3 regions of the Methylobacterium sp. C1 genome follow, and region 3 is predicted to be linked to each of the others. Evidence: predicted binding sites of a transcription regulator. Region 3 holds the regulator's gene; each other region holds the start of a gene.

Region 1 (4,206 bases), 1.7 Mb from region 3:
AGGCAGGACAGGATGCCCAGGATCGGCACGACCGGCACGGCGGGCGCCCGGAACGGCCGCTTCATGTGGCGCTCGGCGCGCCGCAGGTAGAGCACCGAGCCGCAGACGAGGATGAAGGCGGCGAGCGTGCCGATGCTGACCATCTCGCCGAGGATGTGGATCGGCACCAGGGCCGCCACCACGGCGACCGCGGCCCCGATGAGCGCCTGGCTGCGATACGGCGTCTGGTAGGTCGGGTGGACGTGGGAGAACATCTTCGGCAGCAGGCCGTCCTGGGCCATGGTGAAGAAGATCCGGCTCTGGCCGTAGAGCAGGACGAGGATCACCGTGGTCAGCCCGGTCAGCGCCCCGAGCTTGATCAGGAGGGCGAACCAGCCGATGCCGATCATGTCGACGCCCTTGGCGATCGGGTCCGGGACGTTCAGCTCCTTGTAGGGCACGAGCCCGGTGAGCACGGCGGCGACGAGCACGTACAGGATCGTGCAGACCGCCAGCGAGCCCAGGATGCCGATCGGCATGTCCTTCTGGGGTCTGCGCGCCTCCTGGGCGGCGGTCGAGACCGCGTCGAAGCCGATGAACGCGAAAAACACCACGCCCGCGCCGCGCAGGACGCCGCTGGTGCCGAAATGTCCGAAGGTCCCGTCGTTCTCGGGGATCAGCGGGCTCCAGTTGGCGGCGTTCACATGGCTCCAGCCGAGAACGATGAAGGCGATCACGACGGTGAGCTTCACCGCGACCATGACGTTGTTGAAGCGCGCCGATTCCTTCGTGCCCCGCATCAGCAGGATCGTGATCAGCGCCACGATCAGCACGGCCGGCAGGTTGAACAGGGCGGTCCCGCCGCCCTCGATCGGCGTGCCCGGCGCGTTGGCGAACTGCGCGGGGATCACGATGCCGACACTCTTGAGGATGCTGGTCATGTAGCCCGACCAGCCGACCGCCACGGTGGCGGCGCCCATGGCGTATTCGAGGATCAGGTCCCAGCCGATCAGCCACGCGAAGAACTCGCCGAGCGTCGCGTAGGTGTAGGTGTAGCTCGAGCCGGCGACCGGGATCAGCGCGGCCATCTCGGAGTAGCAGAGGCCGACGAAGGCGCAGGCGATGCCGCCGAGCACGAAGGACAGCATGATCCCCGGCCCGGCATACTGGGCCGCGGCGGTGCCGGTGAGGACGAAGATGCCGGCGCCGATGATCGCCCCGATACCCATCGCGGTGATCGAGAGGGCGCCGAGCGACTTCGAGAGCTGCTGCTCGCCCTCGCCGCTCTCGACGATGTCGTCGACCGACTTCCGCCCCATCAGGCCCGACGAATCCATGGCACCATCCTTCCAAGTCGGGGAGATTCAGCGCGCGTCGACACGGCCGGAGGCGGCGCCGTTTCTGCCGCGCTTCCAGAGTTGTAGCGGCAGATCGACCGACAACAACGTGAGCCGGCGCAAGATTCGCACGGTCGCGATTCTTCCGGTCAGGCGCGCTCGATCCGGGCGATCAGCGGCCTGACCTTGAGGCGGCCCGCGAACGCGCCCTCGGCCCGCAGGGCCTCGCGCCGGACGACGTCGCCGGCCCGGGCCTGCCGGGCGCCGGCGACGGTCTCCGTGCGCCTGACGAGGCGGCCGAGCCAACCCCCGGCCGGGCGGTGCAGGCGGCCGAGCGCCGTCTCCGGCCGCGCCGTCCCGACGAAGCGGTCGAGGGTGCGGATCCAGCCCTCGGCCGGGACGTCGCCCGCCTCCAGGCACAGGATCCAGTCCCGCCGGGCCGCGACGGCGCCCGCCGCGTAGGGATTGCCGCCCCGGTGCAGCACGAGGGTCGCACCCGTGGCCTCCGCGACGGCCGCCACGGCCTCGCTCTCGCGGCCCGCGACGATCACCGCGTCGCCGACGAGGCCGCCGGCCACGCCGGAGACGAGCACGCTGAGCGTGTCGGCCAGGCGATCGATCGCGTCCGGCTCGGCCGGGTCGGCCAGATAGGTCACGGCGGAGAGCATGAGCGCGCGCATAGACGATTCTGCGGCGCCGTAAACTGCCCTGCCGTCTCCGCGCGGACGCGCCGCTGCCCGGACGGGCCACGGAGCCGGATTTGCCTGAAAAAGAGGCGATCGCCGGCGGTTTGTTCGTTGTATGTTCCGATCGGTTTCCGGAGTGGGGCGAGTCGGGATGGTGGACACGCGCGACGGAACCGCGTCCGGGACCGTGACGCGACTCGGCCCGAGCGCCGCGGATCCGGCCGCCCGGCGCGGGCGCGGCGCGACGGCCAACCCGACCGGCCGGTACGAATCTGCCCGGCGCGAGGCGTTCCACGACGGGACCTGGACGGCGGACCCTCCGGCGCCCCTGCGCACGCAGGTCACGCCGGAGCGGTCCGCCCGGATCATCGCGCGCAACGGCTCGCCCGACATCCCGTTCGATCGGTCGATCAACCCGTACCGGGGCTGCGAGCACGGCTGCATCTACTGCTACGCGCGCCCCACCCATGCCTGGCTCGGCCTTTCGCCGGGGCTCGATTTCGAGTCGCGGATCTTCACCAAGCCGGACGCCGCCCGGCTCCTCGCCCGCGAGATCGCCGCGCCGGGCTACCGGCCAGAGACGATCGCCCTCGGCACCGCCACGGATCCCTATCAGCCGGTCGAGCGGGAGCACCGGCTCACCCGCGGGGTGCTGGAGGTGCTGCGAGAGGCCCGCCATCCCGTCAGCATCACCACCAAGTCGGACCTCGTGCTGCGCGACCTCGACCTTCTGGCCGAGATGGCGGCGGACGACCTCGTGCTGGCGGCGATCTCGCTGCCGACGCTGGATCCGGACCTCGCCCGCCGCCTCGACCCGCGGGCGCCGCGGCCGGACAAGCGGCTCGCGGCGATGCGGGCGCTGAGCGCGGCGGGAGTGCCCGTCATGGTCAACGTCTCGCCGATCATCCCCGGCCTGACCGATCACGAGATCGAGTCGATCCTGGCCGAGGCGCGCGCGCACGGGGCGAGCCGCATCGGCCACGCGCTGCTGCGCCTCCCCGGCGAAGTCGCCGACCTCGTGGCCGACTGGTTCGCCGAGCACTATCCGGAGCGCCGGGCGCGGACCTTCGCACTCCTGCGGGACGCCCGGGGCGGGCGCGAGAACGACCCGCGCTTCGGCCACCGCTTCCGCGGGGAGGGGGCCTACGCGGCGATGATCGGCCAGCGGGTCCGACTCGCCGGCACCCGTCTCGGCTTCGCCTTCGGACGGATGGATCTGAACCGCGACGCGTTCCGCAAGCCCGGCTCGCAGCTTGTGCTGCTCTGAAACGCGACCGACGCGGTGTCGCCCGCGCGCGAGGCGGCGGATCTGCCCGATTACCATATCTCCTCGATAAATTCAGTAGTTGTTCCATGATCGTCGTCAATATATTAAATACGAGTTATATTTGTTCCGCGGTTGTGAATGTTTTTTATAGCGCGATGTTCTATGATGCATAACCTAGGAACGTAAGGTTGACATCTGTTGTTTTGTGAGTCAAATGCCGGGAATGATGAGCTTTTGTGGTGCATAATGAGTCCGCAACGATTAATATATTGTATTAATGCAAGATACTGAGGTCGATGCTGTGCGTAGAAAAGGGATTGTGTTCGGCGTTTGTGTCCTCCGATCGCGCCTCTGTACCGCGCGCGCGGTGATCCGGTCGCGGGCGAGCCGCGCTCCGCGGCCCTGCCCGATGCGGCCGGTCGCGGCTGCTGGCCTCCCTTGAGGCGGTGGAGTCTCCGGACGCCGACCTCGATGCCGACCGGGCGCGCTTCCTGTCCGATGACCGGACCGGGATCGCCGGCGAGCCCGCGACCTCGCCGCGCCCTCCGGGCGAACCGGGCCGGCGCCGCGTCGGGGTGCCCCTGGGGGCCGGCCGTCCCCGGATCGCGCGGTCACAGCCCCCGGGGGCCGTCGTGTCGCTCAGCCTTTCCGGCGACCGAGGCCGACCGGCCGCCCTGCTCGAACCGGGCAGCCCGGCGGCGGGCCGCATGTCTCGACGCACTGCGAAGAGAGAACTCAACCCTCATGCTGCGTCTTCCGCGTCCTTCAATCGGCACGATCCTGTGCGCGATCCTGTTCTCACTCAGCGCCCTACTGCTGGCCGCGGGCGCCCGGACGGCACACGATGCCCGCGCGCAGGAGCGGGAGAGCCGCCGCGTGGTCGCGCTCACGGAAGGCAGCCGGATCCTCCTCGAGGTCCTGCTCGCCGTGCGCCTCG
Region 2 (4,206 bases), 210 kb from region 3:
CACCTTCCCGGGCCACGCGGCCGACAAGAAGGCGAAGAGGCGCTGAGATGGGCAAGCAAGCCACCCCCCGCGCGCTCCCCGAGAACGAGGCGAAGGCCGTCGCGCGCATGCTGCGCGTCAGCCCGCAGAAGCTCAACCTCGTGGCGCAGATGATCCGCGGCAAGAAGGTCGACACGGCGCTCGCCGAGTTGCAGTTCTCGCGCAAGCGGATCTCGACCGAGGTCAAGAAGTGCCTCGAGAGCGCCATCGCCAACGCCGAGAACAACCACGACCTGGACGTGGACGACCTCGTCGTCTCCCAGGCCTTCGTCGGCAAGGCGCTGGTTCTCAAGCGTTTCCACGCCCGCGCCCGCGGCCGCGGCGCGCGCATCCTGAAGCCCTTCTCGAACCTCACCATCGTGGTTCGCGAAGTCCGCCAGGCCGAAGCGGCCTGAGGAGGATCTGATGGGCCAGAAAGTCAACCCGATCGGTCTCCGGCTCGGCATCAACCGGACCTGGGATTCCCGCTGGTTCGCCAACAAGGGCGACTACGCGAAGCTCATGCACGAGGACGTCGCGATCCGCGCCGCCCTCATGAAGCAGCTCAAGCAGGCGGCGGTCTCCAAGATCGTCATCGAGCGCCCGCACCGGAAGTGCCGCGTCACCATCCACTCGGGTCGTCCGGGCGTGGTGATCGGCAAGAAGGGCGCGGATATCGAGAAGCTGCGCAAGCTCGTCGGCACCATGACCAAGGCCGACGTGACCATCAACATCGTCGAGGTGCGCAAGCCCGAGATCGACGCCACCCTGGTGGCCGACTCGATCGCCCAGCAGCTCGAGCGCCGCGTCGCCTTCCGTCGCGCCATGAAGCGGGCCGTCCAGTCGGCCATGCGTCTGGGCGCCGAGGGCATCCGGATCAACTGCTCGGGCCGCCTCGGCGGCGCCGAGATCGCCCGCCAGGAGTGGTACCGCGAGGGCCGCGTCCCGCTGCACACGCTGCGCGCCGACGTCGACTACGGCACCGCCACGGCGTTCACGACCTACGGCACCTGCGGCATCAAGGTGTGGGTGTTCAAGGGCGAGATCCTCGAGCACGACCCGATGGCTCAGGACAAGAAGGCCCAGGAAGAGGGCGGCCGCTCCGGCGGACGCCGTGAGCGCGATGGCGAGGGCGGCCGCGAGCGCGGACGCCGCGAGCGCGAGCACGCGTAAGGTAGGAAGCCATGCTGCAACCGAAAAAGACCCGCTTCCGCAAGCAGTTCAAGGGCCGCATCCATGGTGCGGCCAAGGGCGGCTTCGAGCTGAACTTCGGCCAGTTCGGCCTGAAGGCGGTGGAGCCCGAGCGCGTCACCGCCCGCCAGATCGAGGCGGCCCGCCGCGCGATCACCCGCGAGATGAAGCGCCAGGGCCGCGTCTGGATCCGGGTGTTCCCGGACGTCCCGGTCTCGTCGAAGCCGACCGAGGTCCGCATGGGCTCCGGTAAGGGCGCCCCGGATTACTGGGCGGCCCGGGTCCATCCCGGCCGGATCATGTTCGAGGTCGACGGCGTTGCCGAGAACATCGCCAAGGAGGCGCTCCGCCTCGGCGCCGCGAAGCTCCCGATCCGCACGCGGGTCGTCCAGCGCATCGCCGACTGAACGGAGGATATCGTGAAGTCGACCCAGAGACTGTCTGATCTGAAGGCGCTGTCGCCGGATCAGCTGAATGACGAGCTGATCAACCTCAAGAAGGAGCAGTTCAACCTGCGCTTCCAGGGGGCCACCGGCCAGCTCGAGAACGTCGCCCGCGTCCGTGAGGTCCGCCGCGACATCGCCCGTGTCCGGACTCTGCAGCGCGCCAAGACGCTGCAGCAGGCCAAGGGCTGAGGCGGGTTTTAGGAGACAACCATGCCGAAGCGCATCCTGCAGGGCACCGTCGTCAGCGACAAGGGTGAGAAGACCATCGTGGTGAAGGTGGAGCGTCGCTTCACGCACCCGGTGATGAAGAAGACCGTGCGTCGCTCGAAGAACTATCACGCGCACGACGAGGGCAACGTCGCTAAGGTCGGGCAGACGGTGTTCATCGAGGAGTGCCGTCCGTTCTCGAAGACCAAGACCTGGAAGCTGGTCGAGGGCGACGCTGCCCAGGCCGAGGCCGGCGAAGCCGCCTGATCCCGCGATCCCGGCGGTTGCGGCTCCCCGCGATCGCCTGATCCCGGCCCGCGGCGTCGCGGGATGGTGCCCGCGAGGGTGTCCGTCCCGGGTTCGCCGGGTGACCGGAACGACGAACGCCCGGACGCAATTCGACTCGCGAGAGCCGGATTCGTGCCGGGCGTCGTCGTTTCCGGGAGCGCCTATGGGACGATTCGGCCGATCGGCCGCCGGGTGTTTCCCGGGCGTGTGAACGGCCAGCGTTCCGTCTCGAACTCGGTGTGTGCCGCGCAGCCGGACTTTCGCGTCCACCCGGCGGACGAGCGGCGTCCCGGGCCTTGTCGACTGAGAACAAAACGGGTACATAGAAGCGGTGGCGACGCGCGTTGTGAACTGCGTCCAACCCCTTCATAAGGAGCCCGCCAGATGGCCCAGCCCGCATTGAAAGTGGTCGACATGCCCCCGGTGGACAAGGACAAGTCCAAGGCGATCGACGCCGCCCTGTCTCAGATCGAGCGCGCCTTCGGCAAGGGCTCGATCATGCGGCTCGGCAAGAGCGACAAGGTTCAGGAGGTCGAGACCGTCTCGACCGGCTCGCTCGGCCTCGACATCGCGCTCGGCGTCGGCGGCCTGCCGCGCGGCCGCGTGATCGAGATCTACGGTCCCGAATCGTCGGGCAAGACGACGCTGGCGCTCCACACCATCGCGGAGGCCCAGAAGAAGGGCGGCGTCTGCGCCTTCGTGGATGCCGAGCACGCCCTCGACCCGGTCTATGCCCGCAAGCTCGGCGTGAACCTCGACGACCTGCTCATCTCCCAGCCCGACACGGGCGAGCAGGCGCTCGAGATCACCGACACGCTGGTGCGCTCCGGCGCCATCGACGTGCTGGTGGTCGACTCGGTGGCCGCGCTGACCCCGCGGGCCGAGATTGAGGGCGAGATGGGCGAGAGCCAGCCCGGCCTCCAGGCCCGGCTGATGAGCCAGGCCCTGCGCAAGCTGACCGGCTCGATCTCGCGCTCGAACTGCATGGTCATCTTCATCAACCAGATCCGGATGAAGATCGGCGTCATGTACGGCAGCCCCGAGACGACTACGGGTGGCAACGCCCTCAAGTTCTACGCGTCGGTGCGCCTGGACATCCGCCGCATCTCGACCCTCAAGGACCGCGACGAGGCGATCGGCAACCAGGTCCGCGTCAAGGTGGTGAAGAACAAGGTCGCGCCGCCGTTCAAGCAGGTCGAGTTCGACATCATGTTCGGCGAGGGCGTGTCGAAGGTCGGCGAGCTGATCGACCTCGGCGTGAAGGCCGGCATCGTCGAGAAGTCCGGCGCCTGGTTCTCGTACAACAGCCAGCGCCTCGGCCAGGGCCGCGAGAACTCGAAGGGCTTCCTGCGCGACAACCCGAAGATCGCTGCCGAGATCGAGGGCTCGATCCGGCAGAATTCCGGTCTGGTCGCCGAGAAGATCCTGGAGAACGCCGCTCCAACGGCGGACGATCTCGACGAGGGCGAGGCCTGAGCCGCGCCGCCGCGCACCGGGATTGGCGCGCGGCGGACCTTGCGACCCGCGAAGATCGGCGGCCCCGGAGTCTCTCCGGGGCCGCTTCGCGTTCAGGGGCGGCGGGAGGACGCGCCGGCGCCGACCCTCAGTCGGCCATCGTCTTCTTCACGGTCTCGACGAGCTGCTTCAGGCTGAAAGGCTTCGGCAGGAAATTGAAGGTCTCGCCCTCGGGCAGGTTCTTGCGGAACGCGTCCTCGGCGTAGCCGGAGACGAAGATTACCTTCAGGTCGGGCTGATGCTTGCGCACCTCGCGCAGGAGGGTTGGGCCGTCCATCTCGGGCATGACCACGTCGGAGACGACGAGGTCGATGGTCTGGGCGCCCTCGCGCACGATCGCCAGGGCCTCGAGGCCCGAGGCCGCCTCCAGAACCGTGTAGCCGCGGGCCGAGAGCGCCCGGCTGTTGACCGCCCGCACCGGATCCTCGTCCTCGACGAGCAGGATGGTGCCCTGCCCCGTATGGTCGGCGGCGGGCTTGCGCGGCGCCGGCTTGTCGGCCTTGGCGGGCGGCGCCTCGCCCCGCGGCGCGACGCCGTCGCT
Region 3 (4,206 bases):
CGGCGCTGGACGCGGCCCGCAACGGGCTCACGCGCCGGATCGCGGAGGCCGCCGGCGGCCAGGCGGGCGCGGTGGCGGCGGCCCTGGTGACCGGCAAGCGCGGCCTCATCGGACCGGCGACCAACGACGCGCTCCGCGCCGCGGGCATCTACCACGTGGTGTCGATCTCGGGCCTCCACATGGTGCTGGCCGCCGGCGTGGTGTTCTGGCTGGTGCGGGCGGTCCTCGCCGCGGTGCCGCTCTGCGCGCTCCTCTGGCCGATCAAGAAGATCGCGGCCGGCTTCGCCATGGTCGGCGTCACCGCCTACTGCGCCTTCTCGGGCTGGGACATCGCGGCCGAGCGCTCGCTGATCATGACCCTGATCATGCTGGGCGCGATCCTGGTGGACCGGCCGGCCCTGTCGATGCGCAACCTCGCCCTCGCGGCGCTGATCGCGCTCGCCCGGGAGCCGGAGGGCCTGCTCGGCCCGAGCTTCCAGATGTCCTTCGGCGCCGTGGCCGGGCTGATCGCCTGCGCCCGGCTGATCGACGGGCGGCTGTTCGTGCGCCCCGGGGCCGGGCGGATCGGCCGCCTCGTCGGCACCGGCCTCTCGGCGATCACCGGGACCCTGGCCACGACCCTTGTGGCGCAGGTCGCGACGGCCCCCTTCGCCACCTACCACTTCCAGACGGTCCAGCCCTTCGGCCTCGTCGGCAACGCCCTGACCCTGCCGCTCGTCTCCCTGGTGGTGATGCCCGCCGCGGTGATCGGCTGCCTCGCCTATCCCTTCGCCCTCGACCGGCCGGTCTGGTGGCTGATGGGGCAGGCGGTGGCCGGCATGCTGGCGATCTCGGACTGGATCGCCGGGTTCGAGCGGGCGAGCCTGGTGCTGCCGGCCTTCGGCGCCGCGGCGCTGACCCTGCTGACCGCGGGCTTGCTGCTGGCGACGCTGCCGGCCTCCCGCCTGCGCTGGCTCGCCGTGCCGCCGGTCCTGCTCGGCCTCGTCCTCGCGGCCCGGCCCGACCGCTACGACCTCTACGTCGACCGGCAGGGCGCGGGAGCGGCGGTGCGGGGTCCGGACGGGCGGCTCGCGGCCCTCGGAAGCCCCTCCGGCTTCGTCCTCGAGCAGTGGCTGAAGGCGGACGGTGACGGGCGGCGGCCCGCGGCGCTCATCGTCCGGTCGGGCAGCGGGCGCTGCGACCGGCTCGGCTGCACCGCCCGGCTGCCGGACGGGCGGGCGGTCGCCCTCGTCCGGGACAGGCGGGCCTTCCCGGAGGACTGCGCCCGCGCCGCGGTGCTGATCACCTTCCTCGCGGCGCCGCCGACCTGCACGGGCCCCCTGGTGATCGATCGGCAAGTCCTCGCCGCCCGCGGGGCCGTGGCCCTCCGGGCCGACGGCGACGGCTTCGCCGCGCGCTTCGCCCGGGACGACGGGCGCGCCGTGCCCTGGCGGCCGGCCCCGGGACGCGATCCGGGACCGCCGCGGCCGGTCACCGCGGAGGACGGGGCCGCCGCGCCGGGCGGAGACCTCGCTCCCGGCGACGCGCCGGCCGAGCCGCTTCAGTAGCGGCGGACGAGGCTGACGAGGCGGCCCTGGATCCGGACCCGGTCGGGCCCGAGCACGCGGGTCTCGTAGGCCGGGTTGGCGGCCTCCAGGGCGATCGAGGAGCCGCGGCGGCGCAGGCGCTTGAGCGTCGCCTCCTCGTCGTCGATCAGCGCCACGATGATGTCGCCGGTATTGGCGGTGTCCTGCTTGCGGATGACCACGAGGTCGCCGTCCAGGATCCCGGCCTCGACCATCGAGTCGCCGCGCACCTCGAGGGCGTAGTGCTCGCCGCCGGCCACGAAGTCCGGCGACAGGGTGATGGCGTGGCTCTGGTTCTGGATCGCCGAGACGGGCGTACCGGCCGCGATCCGGCCCATGACGGGGATCGAGATGGCCCGGCCGGACTCGTCGATCATCCGCGTGCTCGCCGGGGCCGGCGGCTGCTTGGACTTGCCGCCCTCGACCACGCTCGGCGTGAAGCGGCGCGGCTCGGCGGGGGTCTGGGGCGCCGGCGCGGCCTGCGTCAGGCTCTCGGGGATGCGGATCACCTCGATGGCGCGCGCCCGATTCGGCAGGCGCCGGAGAAAGCCGCGCTCCTCCAGCGCCGTGATCAGCCGGTGGATGCCGGATTTCGACTTGAGGTCGAGGGCATCCTTCATCTCGTCGAACGACGGCGGGACGCCGCATTCCTGCATCCGGCTCTGGATGAATCGCAGGAGGTCCAGCTGCTTGCGCGTGAGCATCGACGGGGGACTCGCGGCTTGGCGGACCGCCACGTGACGGTCTCCGAAACAAATCACGAACAGGTTAAACGTTCCGCAAGTGTTCCGCAAGAGCGGCACCGCCACGCTCTGGGGCGGCGCAGCCAAATTGGCGGGCAACTCGCCATCGCTAACTGGCGGAGGGCAGAAAAATCTGATGCCATTCCACAGTTTGGGGGACCCGCATTGCGGACCTTGATCGCGCAGGTCCGGCATCGCCAGTTATAAGTAACTCGTTGTACGGCAGTAATTTTTTGCGGACCATGCACATTGCGGTCGGCCGAATGCGGACCCTATTGCGGACCCTGCGGCGTGAGGCGTCGGTCAGTCGCTGCGATCGGTGTCCGTGGGATCAAGGCGCGGACCGAATGCCGTCCCATCCGAGGACATGAGTTCTGTTGCCGCAACGGCTACGGCACGTGCCGCTTCGGCATCGAGCCCTTCATTTTTCTGTAACTGCTGCGCAGCCTCGGCCGCTCGTTTATATTGGAAAGCAATAGCTTTAGCCATCTGATTGAGCTCGGTCACGGTGTCCGCACCAATGACTTTGATGCGCTCAAAGGCCAGCAGGCTAAGCAAGATCGCTCGCAAGAGCTGAACATCAAGTTCTACTTCGCCACCTTGCTGTCGACCTTTATCGCCTCGACCCGTCAGAATGTAATCTATTGACGCATTCCGAGCATATGATGCGGCCACCGCCTCTGCATAAGGCACTGAGTTACGCGATCTCCACTTTGATATGTTTTGTCTAGTGGTGCGAAGAACATCGGCCAAGGCGGTATCTGTATCGACATCATATATCTCTTTCATCCGATCAAGGACAGCATCAGCATTTATCTGTTGCGCTTGGTTGGATGACGACACCGGCAGCCCTCGATCGATGGGAGTTGACATAATGGCTACAGGGGTGTTTCCATTTCGGTTACAAAACCGGAGCCTATCATGGACATCGTGTTGCACGATACCGTGCAAGCTTATGAGGCCGAATACGCACGTGTGCGTTCTGTCCTCATCGCACAGGGCAGCTCGCTCAATACGTATCTGAAGACCCGCGGCATCTGTCGCCAGCTCGCCTACAGAGCGCTGAAGGGGCGGTCTCTTGGTCGCAAGGCCATAGCCCTTAGGACGCAGATTATCCGGGACGTGCTGGATACGGCGGCCTGAAATGGAGGACTGGGTCACCGCCTCCGAAGTGGCTCAGGCTGCTGGCATTTCTGAACGCAAGGTTCGGCACGCTCTAGGGCGGATCGGCTCCGGGAAGGCGCAGACCTGGCGCGGATCGCGCCTCAACGTTCGCATGTGCCACGGGCGCGGTGGACAGGCTGGAGCTTCGTGGCGCGTTCTGGCAACGAGCCTCCCGCCCGAACTTCAGCTCCGCATTGAAGCCGCGGAAACGCGTGTTGAAGGGCTGTTGAACCCGTCCGCGAGAGCCGTTCAAGCGGCCGAGTGGTGGGCTTACTTCCTTCGTCCGGCTCTCGCCCATCCGAAGGGCTCGCGCGAACGCCGATCCGTCATGGAGGCGCTGGCAGGCGTTGAGGTGTGCGGCCCGGACGGACGTTGGTTCGTCCCGAGCCTTCGGGACATCGAGCGCAAGGTCAGCAAGGCGACGGCCTCCGGCATCCGCGGCCTCGTGCGCAAGCGGCGCGAGGTGAAGCCGGAGAGCCTACCGATCATCACCCGTCGCTGGGATGCCGCGACTGTCGCCCTGGATGATGATACCCGCGAGCGGATCGCCGGAACGATCCAACGGTACATCCGCGCCCTCTGGGGCAATGGCACGAGCTACAGCGGCGTCGTGCGCCTAGCATCCGAGCGCCTGGCCGAGCTGACGGCCCAGGCGGGCATCGGAGACTACGAAGCCAACCTGTCGGCCTGCCGGCTCCCGAAGCACGTCATCGAGGCCGGCCGGGATGCTCGTC

The links. The regulator LexA, encoded in region 3, represses DNA repair genes until DNA is damaged. The targets are predictions, from matches to a motif close to TGTTCNNNNTGTGTTCNG.
Region 1: BKE41_RS19450 (PA0069 family radical SAM protein) is a predicted target of LexA. The motif match lies at 2,108-2,125, and genes of this name have one in related genera.
Region 2: recA (recombinase RecA) is a predicted target of LexA. The motif match lies at 2,456-2,473, and genes of this name have one in related genera.

Annotation. Positions count from the first base shown of each region.
Region 1 is NZ_CP017640.1:4,204,115-4,208,320, reverse strand. Features, by position in the region: gene BKE41_RS19460 (amino acid permease) at 1-1,316, opposite strand, end outside; gene BKE41_RS19455 (hypothetical protein) at 1,466-1,996, opposite strand; gene BKE41_RS19450 (PA0069 family radical SAM protein) at 2,154-3,269, shown strand; gene BKE41_RS19445 (HAMP domain-containing methyl-accepting chemotaxis protein) at 4,014-4,206, shown strand, end outside.
Region 2 is NZ_CP017640.1:2,683,884-2,688,089, forward strand. Features, by position in the region: gene rpsS (30S ribosomal protein S19) at 1-46, shown strand, start outside; gene rplV (50S ribosomal protein L22) at 48-434, shown strand; gene rpsC (30S ribosomal protein S3) at 445-1,191, shown strand; gene rplP (50S ribosomal protein L16) at 1,203-1,616, shown strand; gene rpmC (50S ribosomal protein L29) at 1,629-1,844, shown strand; gene rpsQ (30S ribosomal protein S17) at 1,866-2,129, shown strand; gene recA (recombinase RecA) at 2,535-3,626, shown strand; gene BKE41_RS12430 (PAS domain-containing sensor histidine kinase) at 3,754-4,206, opposite strand, start outside.
Region 3 is NZ_CP017640.1:2,470,197-2,474,402, reverse strand. Features, by position in the region: gene BKE41_RS11390 (ComEC/Rec2 family competence protein) at 1-1,547, shown strand, start outside; gene lexA (transcriptional repressor LexA) at 1,541-2,269, opposite strand; gene BKE41_RS30265 (helix-turn-helix domain-containing protein) at 2,612-3,151, opposite strand; gene BKE41_RS11380 (hypothetical protein) at 3,230-3,451, shown strand; gene BKE41_RS11375 (Mu transposase C-terminal domain-containing protein) at 3,453-4,206, shown strand, end outside.